4 regions of the Pseudocitrobacter sp. CD920760 genome follow, and region 2 is predicted to be linked to each of the others. Evidence: riboswitches for the same ligand, from Rfam matches in the RefSeq annotation. Region 2 holds a riboswitch; each other region holds the start of a gene.
The links. A riboswitch is a leader RNA that binds a small molecule or an ion and turns the genes downstream of it on or off. The one in region 2 is predicted to bind thiamine pyrophosphate.
Positions count from the first base shown of each region.

Region 1 (4,210 bases), 2.6 Mb from region 2:
GTAACCTCCCACTGCATCAGATCATCAAGCATTTTGAACCGCATCCCTGCCATCTGGCGGGCCAGCCAGGAAACATGACGTGTTGCGTAAAAATAGTGCTGATAAAACTGACCTGTGGTTGACCTCTTCATATTCACCTCCCCGCTTCATCGAGATTGATTATTGGCTTAATATAGGGATTAATAAATTGCTGAGTTTTTATCAGGAGTTCCCCTTTTATGCCTTCTGGTCGACTGCAACAACAATTCATCCGTCTGTGGCAATGCTGCGACGGCAAAGCGCAGGAAACGACGCTGAACGAACTGGCGGAGCTGCTGAGCTGCTCGCGTCGCCATATGCGAACCCTGTTAAACACCATGGAAGCGCGGGGCTGGCTAACCTGGGAAGCCGAGGCCGGGCGCGGTAAACGCTCGCGATTAACCTTCCTCTATACCGGGCTGGCATTGCAGCAGCAGCGGGCGGAAGACCTGCTGGAGCAGGATCGTATTGACCAACTGGTACAGCTGGTTGGCGACAAATCGACGGTGCGACAGATGCTGGTTTCTCACCTGGGCCGTAGCTTCCGCCAGGGGCGGCACATTCTGCGTGTGCTCTACTACCGCCCGATGCAAAATCTGTTGCCCGGTACGGCGTTACGTCGATCTGAAACCCATATTGCGCGACAAATTTTCAGTGCCCTGACGCGCATAAATGAGGAAAACGGGGAACTGGAAGCCGATATTGCGCACCACTGGAAGGAGATATCCCCTCTGCACTGGCGCTTTTATTTGCGTCCAGGCATTCATTTTCATAATGGCCGCGAGCTGGAGATAGAAGACATCATCCATTCGCTGGAACGCATTAACAGGCTGCCGCTCTATTCTCATATCACTCAAATAGTGTCACCAACCGCATGGACGCTGGATATCCATCTCTCCCACGCGGACCGCTGGTTACCGTGGCTGCTCGGTCATACTCCGGCAATGATCCTGCCGTACGAGTGGTCATCCATGCCGCATTTCTCCCGCCAGCCGGTCGGAACCGGCCCTTACGCGGTGGTGCGCAATAACCAGAATCAGCTCAAAATCCACGCCTTTGAAGAGTATTTCGGTTTTCGCGCATTAATAGATGAAGTGAATGTTTGGGTATTACCCGACGTGGCGGAAGATCTCAGCTGTGGTCTGACGTTACAGGGCACTACCCAGAGCGAACAGGCCGTCGAAAGCCGGCTTGAAGAGGGATGCTACTATCTGCTGTTTGACGCCCGCTCGTCGCGCGGCGCCAATCAGCACGTACGCCAGTGGTTAAGCCACGTGCTGGCCCCGGCGAATTTGCTCTATCACGCCAGCGAACAGTACCAACAGTACTGGTTCCCGGCCTACGGCCTGCTGCCCCGCTGGCACCACGCGCACAGCAAAACCCACGAAAAACCCGCCGGGCTGGAGCGCATCACGATTGGTTTCTATCGCGATCATGTCGAACATAAAGTGATTGCCCGCATCATGGCGCAACTGCTGGCCGAGCATCAGGTCACACTTGAGATTAACGAAGTGGACTATGACGAATGGCACAGCGGCGAGGTGGTCAGCGATGTCTGGCTCAACAGCGCCAACTTCACGCTACCGTTAAACTTCTCCCTGTTCGCGCATCTTTGCGAAGTGCCGCTGCTTCAGCACTGCATCGCCCGTGACTGGCAGGCAGATATCCGACAGTGGCATGCGGGCGAACTGGATCTCCCGACCTGGTGCAAACAGTTGCTGGAACAACAGGCAATTGTGCCGCTCATCCACCACTGGCTGCGCATTCAGGGGCAACGCAGTATGCGCGGCGTGCGCATGAACACCCTCGGCTGGTTCGACTTTAAATCCGCGTGGTTCGCCCCGCCGGATCCATAGCGCTTTTGATTTATTCACGTAATCATTACAATAGCGAGCTACTCAACGGGGTGCATAAATTTGCTGAGAGATACCCGTCGAACCTGATCCGGATAACGCCGGCGGAGGGATTTGAGGCCAACTCAAAATCCTTTGCCACCTGCTCACTGAGGTGCAAAGTGTTAAAAAAATGTCTGCCGCTGCTGGCGCTTCTCGCCCTGCCAGCTTTCGCCAAACCGGTACTCACGGTTTACACCTATGATTCCTTCGCCGCCGACTGGGGCCCTGGCCCGGTGGTGAAAAAAGCCTTTGAAGCCGACTGTGGCTGCGAGCTGAAATTTGTGGCGCTGGAAGATGGCGTTTCACTGCTTAACCGCCTGCGCATGGAAGGAAAAAAGAGCAAAGCCGACGTGGTGCTGGGGCTCGATAACAACCTGCTGCAAGCCGCCAGCCAGACAAATCTGTTCGCCAAAAGCGGCGTGCCGACGAGTAACGTTACCGTCCCCGGCGGCTGGAAAGATGACACCTTTGTTCCCTTCGACTACGGCTATTTCGCCTTCGTTTACGATAAAAACAAACTGAAGAATCCGCCGAAAAGCCTGAAAGAACTGGTCGAGAGCGACCAGAAATGGCGGGTGATTTATCAGGACCCGCGCACCAGCACGCCGGGCCTGGGCCTGCTGCTGTGGATGCAAAAAGTGTATGGCGATAAAACAGCTGAAGCCTGGCAGAAACTGGCGGCGAAAACCGTCACCGTGACCAAAGGCTGGAGCGAAGCGTATGGTTTATTCCTGAAAGGGGAAAGCGACCTGGTGCTGAGCTACACCACCTCTCCGGCGTATCACATTATCGAAGAGAAAAAAGATAACTACGCCGCCGCCTCATTTGCCGAGGGGCATTATTTGCAGGTGGAAGTGGCGGCGCGGACCGCCGCCAGCAAACAGCCTGAACTGGCCGAAAAATTCCTCAAGTTTATGATTTCCCCTGCGTTCCAGCAGGCCATTCCGACGGGTAACTGGATGTATCCGGTGGCTGACGTGACGCTGCCCGCCGGCTTTGAGACGCTCGATAAACCGAAAACTGCCCTGGAATTTACCCCGCAGGACGTCGCCACACAGCGTCAGAACTGGATCGCGACATGGCAACGCGCCGTCAGCCGTTAATTCCCGGCTGGATTTGGCCTGGAGTGACGGCGGCGACGCTTATCGTCGCCGTGGCGCTGGCCGCCTTTCTGGCACTGTGGTTTAGCGCCCCGGATGCCAGCGGGCAGACGCTGCTGGCGGATAGCTACCTCTGGCACGTCGTGCGTTTCTCCTTCTGGCAGGCGTTTCTCTCCGCGCTGCTGTCGGTTGTGCCCGCTATTTTCCTCGCCCGCGCGCTCTATCGCCGTCGTTTCCCTGGCCGCGAAACATTGCTGCGCCTGTGCGCAATGACGCTGATTTTGCCCGTACTGGTCGCGGTATTCGGCATCCTCAGCGTCTACGGGCGTCAGGGCTGGCTGGCGCAGATACTCACATCACTCGGGCTGGAGTGGCATTTCTCGCCTTATGGATTGCAGGGCATCCTGCTGGCGCACGTGTTCTTCAACATGCCAATGGCGACCCGCCTGCTGCTTCAGGCGCTGGAGCAAATCCCCGGCGAGCAGCGCCAGCTTGCCGCTCAGCTTGGGATGCGCGGGTTCAATTTCTTTCGCTTCGTGGAATGGCCCTGGCTGCGTCGGCAAATTCTGCCCATCAGCACGCTGATCTTTATGCTCTGTTTTGCCAGCTTCGCCACCGTGCTATCGCTGGGCGGCGGGCCGAAAGCCACGACTATTGAACTGGCGATTTATCAGGCGCTCAATTTTGATTATGACCCGGCGCGGGCGGCGATGCTGGCGCTGATCCAGATGGCGTGCTGCCTGACGTTGGTGCTGGTTAGCCAACGTCTGAGCAAGGCGATTGCCGTCGGTAATACGCAAATGCAGGGCTGGCGCGACCCGGACGATCGTCTGCACAGCCGTCTTAGCGATGGTCTGCTGATTACGCTGGCCCTGTTATTGATGCTGCCGCCGCTGCTGGCGGTGCTGGTCGATGGCATCAACCCGGCGATGCTCAACGCCCTGCGACAACCGCCGCTCTGGCAGGCACTGTGGACTTCACTGCGCATCGCTGTTGCCGCAGGGGTATTGAGCGTGGTGCTCACCATGATGCTGCTGTGGAGCAGCCGCGAACTGCGCGCGCGTAATGCGCAGCTCGCCGGACAAACGCTGGAGCTGAGCGGCATGTTGATTCTCGCTATGCCGGGGATTGTGCTGGCGACCGGCTTTTTCCTGCTGCTGAATAATACTATCGGGCTGCCTGACTCCGCCGATGGCA
Region 1 covers NZ_CM173490.1:805,417-809,626, reverse strand. Annotated here, with positions in the region: gene sgrT (glucose uptake inhibitor SgrT) at 1-131, opposite strand, end outside; gene sgrR (HTH-type transcriptional regulator SgrR) at 219-1,874, shown strand; TPP riboswitch at 1,911-2,002, shown strand; gene thiB (thiamine ABC transporter substrate binding subunit) at 2,033-3,016, shown strand; gene thiP (thiamine/thiamine pyrophosphate ABC transporter permease ThiP) at 2,992-4,210, shown strand, end outside.
Region 1: it holds a riboswitch for thiamine pyrophosphate, as region 2 does, so the genes downstream of both, thiB (thiamine ABC transporter substrate binding subunit) here and thiM (hydroxyethylthiazole kinase) in region 2, are expected to answer to the same signal.

Region 2 (4,210 bases):
ATCCTGGTGGCGAAGTTTTATGCGTCAGGCCTTGCCGAACCGCAGGAGTACGCCCGCTATGTTCTGGAAGGTGCCGATGGCGTGATGATTCCCGCGCCAGCCAGCTGTCGCGGCGCCTCAGAGGAGAAGGTGGCCTTTGCGCTGGCGGCGGTTCAGGCCGTCGGTGGCGTGGGCATCACCACGCTCAGCAGCAGCCAGGAGGGCGCAGATGAAGAAACGGTGCGGCAAATTGCACTCGCCAGTAAGCGCTGCGGCGCCGATATGTACAACTTCGGCGATGCCGGTGTCGCCGGAATGGCTGACCCGCAAGCGCTGTATGCGTTTTCGATGGCCGTTCGCGGTCGCCGCCACACCTGGGTGAGAATGGCGGCGTCGCTGGCGCGCTAAACCAGCGTCATCAAAAAGAATCCGGCAGCGGTCATCAGGAGCGATCCCACCACGTGAGTCATCACCGAAATCATCGCCCACAGATAGTTGCCATTTTGCAAAAGGGTGACGATCTCCGCCGAAAAGGTGGAAAAGGTCGTCATCCCGCCGCAAAGCCCGGTGGTAATCAGTAACTTCCATGCCGGGTCCAACTGCGGCTGGCGCAAAAAGAACGCCAGCGCCGCGCCAATAATAAAACCACCGACCAGATTAACCACCAGCGTTCCTGGTGGCAGGCTGGGGAAAAGGCTGTTCAGTTTCATCGACAGCCACCAACGAATGACACACCCGGTAGAGCCGCCAATAATAACGGCCAGTAATGAACGATACATCACGCGCGTAAATCCTTATGCTAAATGTTTGATCAGCACATCCACCGTCAGATGATTGATGTACTCAAGGGAGTGGGAGGCGAGCACGCCCAGCAGGCGATTGTGATGTCCGGCGATGACCAGATCGATACGGCGATCGCGGATACAGGATTCGACATCTTCAAAGCGACGGGTCGTGACCAGTTCCAGCGTTTGTACCGGTAAGGAAACGGATTCCGCCAGCTCGCTCAACAGGGCTTTGGCCTGAATGACTTCCTGCGAAACCACGTCATCCATCAGGCTGTCGGAGACATAATTGAGGGCGCGATAATCGGTGCTGATATGCGCGATGGTTATCGTCATCGCGTTCTCCTGCGCCATTTTTGCGGCGTGATCGAGCAGGGGAATGCCATCAAGACTGTTGTTAATCAGCACCAGCGCATGGTTGTAAACAGGCATAAAAAAACCTCGTCAGGTTGCGAGGTATGAGCGGGTCTTTAAACGACAGACAGCCTGACATACCTCCATGTTAAGAGGGTATACCAGGCGTCATCAGCCCCAGCAGGGCGGTTGGGAAAGGTGGAACGCCATCACCTTTATGAATAATTGTGGGCCGATGAGGGGGGGAATGCAAATGGTTTGTGCGGCTTGCTTCCACCCGGCACTTGCCGTAACCTGCTGCGATACACGAATTTGTTGTATTGATGACTCGGGGTGCCCTTCCTTCGTGAAGGCTGAGAAAAACCCGTACCACCTGATCTGGATAATGCCAGCGTAGGGAAGTCAGAGACCGTCAGGTCATTGCTTCTGGACGTTCTGGCAGGAGCAAACCATGCAAGCAGAGCCGCTTAGTCCCGCGCAAATCGCGCATTCGTTACATCTTTTTCGTCATCACGCCCCCCTTGTTCACTGTATGACTAACGACGTCGTGCAGACCTTTACCGCCAACGTATTGCTGGCGCTCGGTGCATCCCCCGCGATGGTGATTGATGCGCAGGAAGCCGCGCAGTTCTCTGCCATTGCCGATGCGTTATTGATAAACGTCGGCACGCTAACGCAGCCGCGCGCGCAGGCGATGAAAGCCGCCGTGTTGAGTGCGAACGCTGCGGGTAAACCCTGGACTCTCGACCCTGTCGCCGTGGGCGCGTTAACGCTGCGCACCGAGTTTTGCCACGACCTGTTGACCTTAAAACCTGCCGCCATTCGGGGAAATGCCTCCGAAATTATGGCGCTGGCGGGAATGAGCGCGGGCGGGCGCGGCGTGGATACCACCGATACCGCCGCTGCTGCGCTACCGGCGGCGCAGGCTCTGGCGCGTCAGATCAATACCATTGTGGCGGTGACGGGCGAAGTGGATTACATCACCGATGGACAACGCGTTGTCGCGGTAACGGGCGGCGACCCGTTGATGACCCGGGTAGTGGGGACGGGCTGTGCATTGTCTGCGGTCGTCGCGGCAAGCTGTGCGCTGCCGGGCGACAGGCTGGATAACGTTGCCTCTGCCTGCGCCTTTATGAAACTGGCCGGTGGTCGTGCGGCGGTCGATAACGGACCGGGCAGTTTTGTCCCCGCATTTTTAGATGCGCTGTATGCACTGAATGGGGAGGCACTGGCATGAAACGGATTAACGCATTAACCATTGCCGGTACCGATCCAAGCGGTGGCGCGGGCATTCAGGCGGATCTGAAAACCTTCTCAGCATTGGGCGCATACGGCTGTTCGGTGATCACCGCGCTGGTGGCGCAGAACACCCATGGCGTGCAGTCGGTCTATCGTATTGAACCGGATTTTGTCGCTGCGCAGCTGGATTCCGTGTTTAACGATGTGCGCATCGATACCACCAAAATCGGTATGCTGGCGGAAACTGATATCGTTGAAGCCGTGGCGGAGCGATTACAGCGCCATCGGGTGGAAAATGTGGTGCTGGATACGGTCATGTTGGCCAAAAGCGGCGATGCGCTGCTATCGCCCGCGGCGGTAGAAACGCTGCGTCAACGCCTGCTGCCACAGGTCTCGTTAATTACGCCGAATCTGCCGGAAGCGGCGGCATTGCTGGATGCGCCGCATGCGCGGAATGAGCGTGAAATGCTGGAACAAGGGCGCGCGCTGCTGGCGATGGGCTGCGGCGCGGTCCTTATGAAAGGCGGCCATCTTGACGATGCGGAAAGCCCCGACTGGCTGTTCACCCGCGACGGCGAGCAGCGTTTTACCGCACCACGCGTCATGACCAAAAACACCCACGGCACGGGTTGTACGCTGTCGGCTGCGCTGGCAGCACTGCGTCCGCGCCATAGCTGCTGGGGCGACACGGTGCTGGAAGCGAAAACCTGGCTTTCTGCCGCGCTGGCGCAGGCCGATACGCTGGAAGTCGGCAGTGGAATTGGCCCGGTGCACCATTTTCACGCCTGGTGGTGATCACCTGCATTTGGATGGATGACAAATGCAAAATTGCCTGATGGCGTTGCGCTTATCAGGCCTACAGAGAGTGTGCAATATATTGAATTTGTGAAGTTTTGTAGGCCGGATAAGGCGTTTACGCCGCATCCGGCAAATATCAGCACCACGCCACCAAAACGCGCTTGATGAATTCCTGATTAATGGCGCACCAGCGTGGCAAAGTAATACACCAGCGGCACTGCCAGAATCCATAAGCCGAGAGGGATTTCCCGCCACTTCCCGGCAATGGTTTTAATCATCACATAGAACAGCAACCCACCCGCGATACCCGTCCCGAAGCTATTGGCGATAAGCGTAATCATCACCATCATCAGTACCGGTAAGCCGTCGGTGAAATTCGCCAAATCCACCTTACGCAGGCCGCTAAACATATTCAGGCCAATCAGGATCAACGCCGGGGCTGTGGCTTCTTTGGGGATCATCAGCGCAACGGGGGTGAACAGCAGCATCAGCAAGAACATGATGGCGGCGGCAAGCGCAGTCATGCCGGTTTTACCGCCTGCTTCCGCCGAGGCTGAAGACTCAATCAGCGCCGTCGCGGCCGGAATACCGACCCACGGGCCCAGCGCGGCGGCAATGGAGTCAACCATAAACGGGCGGTTGATGTGCGGCATATTGCCTTCTTCATCCAGCAGGCCCGCTTCACCGCCGACGGCAAGCGTGGTGCCCATGGTTGAGAAAAACTCTGAGGCAAAAAAGACAAACAGATAAGGCAGGAAAGCGATATTCAGCGCGCCAATGATATCCACCTGCGCAAACACCGGAGTTAATGAGTGGGGCAGGGCGATAAAGCTTGATGGCAGGTGCGTGACGCCCGCCGGGATACCCACCAGCGTCGCACACAGAATTGCCCACAGGATAGCGCCAGGAATACGACGCGCCTGCAGGGCAATCGCCAGAAACAGCCCGCACAGCGCCACCAGCGCGCCCGGCGAAAGAAAATCCCCCAGCATCAAGGCGTTATTTTTGGCGCTTGCCAGCACCAATCCGGCATTACGAAAACCGAGCAGGGCAAC
Region 2 covers NZ_CM173490.1:3,427,644-3,431,853, reverse strand. Annotated here, with positions in the region: gene AC1MKH_RS16170 (DUF7916 family protein) at 1-387, shown strand, start outside; gene crcB (fluoride efflux transporter CrcB) at 384-758, opposite strand; gene AC1MKH_RS16160 (universal stress protein) at 774-1,196, opposite strand; fluoride riboswitch at 1,274-1,341, opposite strand; TPP riboswitch at 1,438-1,535, shown strand; gene thiM (hydroxyethylthiazole kinase) at 1,570-2,355, shown strand; gene thiD (bifunctional hydroxymethylpyrimidine kinase/phosphomethylpyrimidine kinase) at 2,352-3,152, shown strand; gene AC1MKH_RS16145 (NCS2 family permease) at 3,332-4,210, opposite strand, start outside.

Region 3 (4,210 bases), 2.1 Mb from region 2:
CCGGCAGAGTGCGACAGTATCTTCAATGAGTCGACGGGCGACGGTTCCCGGCGGCGGCAGTAACGGTAAATCGTCATAGCGATACCAGTTGGCTTCCAGCAGCTCTTTGGGGTCGATCACGATATCGCCGCTGTCATACTCGGCCATAAACGCGGTCATCAGTGATTGCGGGAACGGCCACGGTTGGGAGGTGACATAACGCAGGTTTTTGATTTTTATACTGCTCTCTTCCATCACTTCGCGCGCGACGGCCTGCTCCAGCGTTTCGCCCACTTCAACGAACCCGGCCAGCACGGTGTGTACGCCGTTGCGATGACGCGTATGCTGCGCCAGCAGGATGGTGTCATCGCGACGAATGGCGACGATGATGCAGGGCGCGATTTGCGGATAGTAGCGTTGACGGCAGTGGTCGCACAGCATCGCCCATTCGGTTTTGCTGGGGTGCATGGTATGCCCACAGTAGCCGCAGAATTTATGCGAGCGGTAGAACTCCGCCAGCTGCACGCCGCGCCCGGCGAGTTGAAACAGCCCGGCATCCTGGTCGAGAATTTGCCGCAGCGAGCCCATATCATGACGACGCTGTTGCTGAATCAGCCACACCGGCGAGCCTTGCCATTCACCAATCAGCAGCGCGCGTTGCCCCGCAAGGTCGAATTTTCCCGCTTCGCCCCAGGGTAATTCTCCGCCCGGCAGCCATAATTTTTGCTCATGGCTGACGACCCACCAGCCGATGTCTAATTTTTCAATTATACGATCCATATCTATTGCACTACCTTTGCTTCACTGGCATGTTATTTACATTATCGTTACATCTTAGTGCGCAGTCTTTAAACCCACTTGTGCGGAGTCAATCACATGTTAAACCAGCTCGAAAGCCTGACGGAGCATGTTGGAGGCAGTAACAAACTGGTCGACCGCTGGCTCAACATACGCAAGCAATTGCTTGTCGCTTATTCCAACCTGATTGGGATTAAGCCTGGCAAAGAATCGTTTATACGGCTGAATGAAAAAGCACTGGATGATTTTTGTCAGCGACTGGTGGACTACCTCTCCTCCTGCCACTTCAGTATTTATGAACGCATTCTCCATAAATTGGAAGGCGACGCCGCGCTTTTAACGGCCACTAAAATCTGGCCCAAGCTGGAAGCCAACACCCAGTTGATTATGGACTATTACGACTCCAGCCTGGAGACGGCCATCGATCACGATAATTGCTTTGAATTTCAACAAGCATTGTCGGATATCGGCGAGGCGCTGGAGGCACGTTTTGTGCTCGAAGATAAGCTCATCATGCTCGTGCTGGATGCGATGCACGATAGCGCCGGGATCAAACGTCCCGCTTGAGATTTTACGCATTAACGCGTAGTTTACATTCATCGTCCCATTTATGGGGCTACATCTTGTCGGAGTGCCACGTGTGAAAACACAGGCTGAGACCGTTAATTCGGGATCCGCGGAACCTGATCAGGCTAATACCTGCGAAGGGAACAAGAGTAATTCAGCTTTATGCCTCTGCCTTCACGGGCGCTGTGCATCCATTACTCCATCCGTCGTCTGACAAGCCATATCCTTTTTTATTTGGTATGCGCTATGTCTACAACAAAACTGACTCGCCGCGAACAACGCGAACAGGCTCAACGCTTTATTGATACTCTGGAAGGCACCGCTTTCCCTAACTCGCGCCGTATTTATCTCGCCGGTACACAGCCTGGCGTACGCGTGCCGATGCGCGAAATTCAGCTTAGCCCCACGCTCATTGGCGGCAGCGAGGATAATGCGCAGTACGAAGAGAATGAAGCGATCCCGGTGTATGACACCTCCGGCCCCTACGGCGACCCAGCCGAAAAAATCGATATCCGCCAGGGCCTGGCAAAACTGCGCCAGCCGTGGATTGACGCGCGCGCCGATAGCGAAACCTTAACGGCGCGCAGCTCCGCCTATACTCAGGCCCGCCTCGCGGACGAATTTCTCGACGAATTGCGCTTCACCGGCCTGTTGACGCCAAAACGCGCGTGTCCCGGCAAGCGCGTCACCCAACTCCATTATGCTCGTCGGGGGGTAATCACCCCGGAGATGGAATTTATCGCCCTGCGCGAAAATATGGGGCGCGAGCGCATTCGCAGCGAAGTACTGCGCCAGCAGCATCCGGGGCAAAGCTTCGACACGCTGCTACCACAAAACATCACGCCTGAGTTTGTCCGTGCCGAAGTGGCGGCAGGTCGGGCGATTATCCCGGCCAATATTAACCATCCGGAATCGGAACCGATGATCATCGGGCGTAACTTCCTGGTGAAGGTGAACGCCAATATCGGTAACTCCGCAGTGAGCTCCTCGATTGAAGAAGAGGTGGAAAAACTGGTGTGGGCAACGCGCTGGGGCGCCGATACGGTGATGGACCTCTCCACCGGGCGTTACATCCACGAAACCCGCGAATGGATCCTGCGCAACAGCCCGGTACCAATCGGCACCGTGCCGATCTACCAGGCGCTGGAGAAGGTCAATGGGATCGCCGAGGATCTGAGCTGGGAAGCGTTCCGCGATACGTTGCTGGAACAGGCCGAACAGGGCGTAGACTACTTCACCATTCATGCGGGCGTGCTGCTGCGTTACGTGCCGATGACCGCCAAACGCCTGACCGGTATTGTGTCGCGCGGTGGCTCAATCATGGTGAAGTGGTGCCTCTCGCATCATCAGGAAAACTTCCTTTATCAGCACTTCCGCGAAATTTGTGAAATTTGCGCCGCCTATGATGTATCGCTGTCGCTGGGCGACGGCCTGCGTCCTGGCTCAATTCAGGATGCCAACGATGAAGCCCAGTTTGCAGAACTTCACACGTTGGGCGAATTGACCAAAATCGCCTGGGAATATGACGTGCAGGTGATGATTGAAGGGCCCGGCCATGTGCCAATGCAGATGATCCGCCGTAATATGACCGAAGAGCTGGAGCACTGCCATGAAGCGCCGTTTTATACGTTAGGGCCGCTCACCACCGATATTGCACCAGGCTACGACCATTTCACCTCCGGGATTGGTGCGGCGATGATTGGCTGGTTCGGCTGCGCGATGCTCTGCTACGTCACGCCAAAAGAGCACCTCGGCTTACCGAATAAAGACGATGTGAAGCAAGGACTTATCACTTACAAGATCGCCGCCCACGCGGCAGACCTGGCAAAAGGTCACCCCGGCGCGCAGATTCGCGATAACGCCATGTCGAAAGCACGCTTTGAATTCCGCTGGGAAGATCAGTTTAACCTGGCGCTCGACCCCTTCACCGCTCGCGCCTATCACGATGAAACACTGCCGCAGGAATCGGGCAAAGTTGCCCATTTCTGCTCGATGTGCGGCCCCAAATTCTGCTCAATGAAAATCACCCAGGAAGTTCGCGATTACGCGGCAAAACAGGCCGCAGAGACCGGGATGAACGAGATGTCTGGTCAGTTCCGCGCCCGGGGTGGCGAACTCTATATCCCTCAGGAGAATTTATAATGTACCAGCCTCATTTTCCCCCGGTTCCTTTCCGTTTGGGCCTCTACCCGGTTGTTGATAGCGTGGAGTGGATCGCACGTTTGCTGGAAGCGGGCGTACGCACCATTCAGTTACGCATTAAGGACAAACACGACGACGAGGTCGAGGCCGATGTGGTTGCCGCGATAGATCTCGGCCGTCGCTATAACGCGCGTCTGTTTATCAACGACTACTGGCGCCTGGCGATTAAACACCAGGCTTATGGCGTGCATCTGGGGCAGGAAGATCTGGAAACCACCGATCTCGACGCGATTCGCGCGGCCAACTTACGGCTTGGCGTATCGACTCACGATGATATGGAAATTGACGTGGCGCTGGCGGCGCAGCCTTCGTACATCGCGCTGGGTCACGTGTTCCCAACGCAAACCAAGCAGATGCCCTCCGCGCCGCAGGGGCTGGAACAGCTCGCCGCGCATATTAAACGCCTGGACGATTACCCCACCGTCGCCATTGGCGGAATTAGCCTTGAACGTGCGCCGGCAGTGCTGGCGACGGGCGTTGGCAGCATCGCCGTCGTGAGCGCGATTACGCAAGCCGCAGACTGGCGCGATGCCACCGCGAAACTGCTGGCGCTGGCGGGAGTGGGCGATGAATGATCGCGATTTCATGCGCTACAGTCGCCAGATGTTACTGGAGGATATCGCCGTGGAGGGCCAGCAAAAACTGCTCGCCAGCCGGGTGCTTA
Region 3 covers NZ_CM173490.1:229,672-233,881, reverse strand. Annotated here, with positions in the region: gene nudC (NAD(+) diphosphatase) at 1-759, opposite strand, end outside; gene rsd (sigma D regulator) at 856-1,344, shown strand; TPP riboswitch at 1,395-1,504, shown strand; gene thiC (phosphomethylpyrimidine synthase ThiC) at 1,591-3,486, shown strand; gene thiE (thiamine phosphate synthase) at 3,486-4,121, shown strand; gene AC1MKH_RS01055 (HesA/MoeB/ThiF family protein) at 4,114-4,210, shown strand, end outside.
Region 3: it holds a riboswitch for thiamine pyrophosphate, as region 2 does, so the genes downstream of both, thiC (phosphomethylpyrimidine synthase ThiC) here and thiM (hydroxyethylthiazole kinase) in region 2, are expected to answer to the same signal.

Region 4 (4,210 bases), 790 kb from region 2:
TGGGAAAAACTGGGCAAACTGGTGAACATTAACTGTTTTAAGAATGACCCTAGCGTGAAATCCAGCCTCAAGTTTTTACGCCGCACGCCTTGGGCCCGAGCGGAAGTTGAAGCGCTCTATCTTGATTCCCTCGAAGACGATGAACCTCAGGATGGCGGATTTAACCCGTGGTTGCAGGGGCGAGACGATAAGATCTGATTCACTTCCCCTGCAAATCGTAAGAGAATATCGCCTCTCAAGGGACTAGTAGAAAACGGGCGTTTATGATCATCTCTTTGCGGGGCGTCTCCCCGGTCACTCAGGTTAAAAAACTAGGCACGCTGGTTGCCGCGGCATTACTTGTTGTCAGTTGTTCGTCTAAGCCACCGAGTTCACTTGTTACATCGCCAGGCAACACATCAAAGCCCGCCGGTAAAACGCAGCAGAGTAATGAACCAATGCGCGGTATCTGGCTGGCCACGGTTTCGCGGCTCGACTGGCCGCCAGTTAACTCGGTCAATATCAGCAGCCCCGCCATTCGTATCAATAAACAGAAAGAAGCGCTGACGGCAAAGCTCGATAACCTGAAACAACTCGGTATTAATACCGTATTTTTCCAGGTAAAACCCGATGGCACCGCCCTGTGGGATTCTAAAATTCTGCCGTGGTCCGATACCTTAACCGGCAAGATTGGCGAGAATCCCGGGTACGATCCGTTGCAATTTATGCTGGATGAAGCCCATAAACGCGGCATGAAAGTACATGCCTGGTTTAACCCGTACCGGGTAACAACCAACACCAAACCATCAACGGTGGCCGAGCTTAATCGCACGCTCTCACAGCAACCCGCCAGTATTTTTGTCCTGCATCGCGACTGGATCCGCACATCAAGCGATCGCTTCGTCCTTGACCCCGGTATTCCGGAAGCGCGCGACTGGATCACCAGTATTGTGGCGGAAGTGGTGGCGAAATATCCGGTCGATGGCGTGCAGTTTGATGACTACTTCTATACCGAAACTGCCGGCTCTACGCTTAACGATAACCAGACCTGGCGGCAGTATGGCCAGCAATATGCGTCAAAAGCCGACTGGCGACGCCATAACACGCAACAGCTTATCGAGCAGGTTTCACGCACCATTAAGCAGCTGAAGCCCGACGTCGAGTTTGGCGTAAGCCCGGCGGGCGTCTGGCGTAACCGCTCGCACGATCCTTTAGGGTCGGATACGCGCGGTGCGGCCGCCTACGATGAGTCTTATGCTGATACCCGCCTTTGGGTGCAGCAAGGCTTGCTGGACTACATCGCCCCGCAGCTGTACTGGCCGTTTGCCCGCGACGCTGCGCGTTATGATGTGCTGGCAAAATGGTGGGCGGATGTGGTGAAACCGACCAAAACACGGCTCTATATTGGCGTGGCGCTGTATAAAGTGGGCGAACCGTCGAAAAAAGAACCTGACTGGGCGGTGAATGGCGGCGTACCAGAGCTGAGTAAGCAGATCGATCTCAATGAATCAATCCCGGAAATCAACGGGACGATCCTGTTCCGCGAAGATAATCTCAATCAACCGCAAACCCGCCAGGCGGTGAATTATCTGAAAACCCGTTGGGGCCATTAATCCAGCCTTTTGTGCGCTACGCAAACCCGGCGTAGCGCACCTCATCTGCTATGCTTACCCTGACATTCTTTACTGGAGAACGGATATGGGACTGTTTAACTTCGTGAAAGAAGCAGGTGAAAAACTGTGGGACAAACTGACGGATTCGCATCAGGACCAGGGCGAAAAAGTCACCGAGCATTTAAAGAAACTCAATATTCCCGGTGCGGATAAAGTCCAGGTGACGGTCGTCGACGGGAAAGCCAGCGTCACCGGTGATGGGCTAACCCAGGAAGAGAAAGAGAAAATTCAGGTTGCCGTCGGTAACGTCGCCGGAGTCAGTGAAGTTGAGAATAACATCACCGCTGCCGATAGTGCGGATGAAGCCACCTACTACACCGTGAAATCCGGCGATACGCTGAGCGCGATCTCCAAAAACGTATACGGCAACGCCAATCTGTACAATAAAATCTTTGAAGCCAACCGCCCGATGCTTTCTCATCCGGATAAAATTTATCCCGGCCAGACTTTACGTATTCCTAAAGCCTGATAACCGCACGCTTGCCGGAAGTCATTCCGGTAAGCGTTCCCCCCTCGTTGTATTCACAGGCAAAATATCGTATAAAACCTCCTGTCCGAGGGGTGTCCAGTAATGGGCTGAGATGGCGCAAGCCGAACCCTTAGAACCTGATCTGGGTCATGCCAGCGAAGGGACGGGTTAGCCATCTATTTACACAGCCAATTCCTGTTCTTCCCTCATTGCGCCCGGATCTCCACTTTATTACTGGAGGTCCCATGTCTTTACCCCTGTTTGAAACCGGTCTTTACGGACGCCTTCGCACGCTCGCGGGTCACCACTGGCACGATTACGTCGCCCATGAATTTGTCCAGCAGTTAGGTGCGGGCACCCTGCCTGAACCTGCGTTCCGCCGATATCTCACCCAGGATTATCTGTTTTTAGTTCATTTCGCCCGCGCCTACGCACTGCTGGTGAGCAAACTGCAAAATCTGCCGGAAATGCGCGCGGCGACGGCATCACTGAACGCCATTCTCAATGAACTGCCGCTGCATATCAGTTACTGCCAGCAATGGGGATTAACGGAATCCGACGTTACGCAGGTGGAAGAAGCCGCCGAAACGGTGAATTACACCCGTTATGTTCTGGATGTGGGGCATTCAGGCGATGTGCTTGATCTGCTCACCGCACTGATGCCGTGCGTGGCAGGCTATGCGGAAATCGGCCTGCGCCTGCTCAACGATCCGGCAACCGTCTTTGAGGGTAATCCTTACGCGCCGTGGATCCGGAACTATGGTGATGAGGGATATCTGGCAGGCGTACAAGCCTCTCTGACGCTATTTGAAAATCTGGCGGCTCAGCGCGGTGGTGAAAGCCGTATCGCTGAACTTTCGTCTATCTTCACCACCGCCACCCGGCTGGAAAGCGCGTTCTGGCAGATGGGGTTGAACGCGAAATCATGAAGGCGGTGAATGAATCCCCCGCGATCAGGCTAACAGACCTTACGCTGCGTTATGGCAATAAGACGATATTCGAGAACCTGAACGTGACTATCCCGGCAGGGCATTTCGTCTCCTTGCTGGGTGCCAGCGGAGCGGGTAAAACCAGCCTGCTGCGCATTGTTGCCGGGCTGGCAGCCCCCACATCGGGTAGCGTGGCGGATGAACATGGTCGCTCGCTCGCAGGCCGAATCGCCTGGATGGGGCAACGCGATCTGCTCTATCCGTGGTTAACCATTGAACAGAATGTTTGCCTGGGGGCGCGTTTACGCGGAGAAAAAGCCGATCGCCAATGGGCACAAGAGCTGCTTGAGCGTGTGGGGCTAAGCAGCTATGGCCACGCCCTGCCGCAGACGTTATCCGGCGGGATGCGCCAGCGCGCCGCCATCGCCCGAACCCTCTATGAACAGCAGCCGATTGTCCTGATGGATGAGCCGTTTTCCGCGCTGGACGCGATTACCCGCGCCACGATTCAGGCGCTGGCGGCGGAACTGCTGGCTGACCGTACCGTGCTATTGATCACACACGACCCCGTAGAGGCCTGCCGCCTGAGTCATCACATTCTGGTTCTGGCGAAACATCCTGGCGGCATCGATGACTCCCACGTTATGGCTGGCCTGCCGCCACGCGAAGTTGACGATCCTCTGGTTATCCAGAGTCAACGTGAGCTTATGCAACAGCTCATTCGGGGGGCACAGTGATTTTCTTATCACGAATCTGGCGTGGGATGACGCTGTTTGCAGGCTTAGTGGGGTTATGGTGGCTGGCGACGCTCGGCTCTATTCCGGCATTCCTGCTGCCATCGCCCACGGCGGTAGTTCAGGCCCTGCACGATAATGGTCGTTACCTCGGCTGGCACACGTTGATTACCCTGGCGGAAATCGCCAGTGGCCTGGTGATTGGCGTACTGCTCGGGGCGATTCTGGCGCTGTGCATGGTCTTTTCTCCCCGTCTTCAGCGCTGGGTGATGCCGGTGGTATTAACCAGCCAGGCGATACCGGTCTTTGCCCTCGCCCCGCTGCTGGTGCTGTGGTTTGGTTTTGGCATGAGCGCCAAGGTTACCATGGCGGTACTGATTATCTTCTTCCCGGTCACCTCGGCTCTGTTTGACGGTTTGCGCCGGG
Region 4 covers NZ_CM173490.1:2,638,589-2,642,798, reverse strand. Annotated here, with positions in the region: gene AC1MKH_RS12490 (VF530 family protein) at 1-198, shown strand, start outside; gene AC1MKH_RS12485 (glycoside hydrolase family 10-like protein) at 264-1,592, shown strand; gene lysM (peptidoglycan-binding protein LysM) at 1,678-2,121, shown strand; TPP riboswitch at 2,200-2,302, shown strand; gene tenA (thiaminase II) at 2,367-3,050, shown strand; gene AC1MKH_RS12470 (ABC transporter ATP-binding protein) at 3,047-3,787, shown strand; gene AC1MKH_RS12465 (ABC transporter permease) at 3,814-4,210, shown strand, end outside.
Region 4: it holds a riboswitch for thiamine pyrophosphate, as region 2 does, so the genes downstream of both, tenA (thiaminase II) here and thiM (hydroxyethylthiazole kinase) in region 2, are expected to answer to the same signal.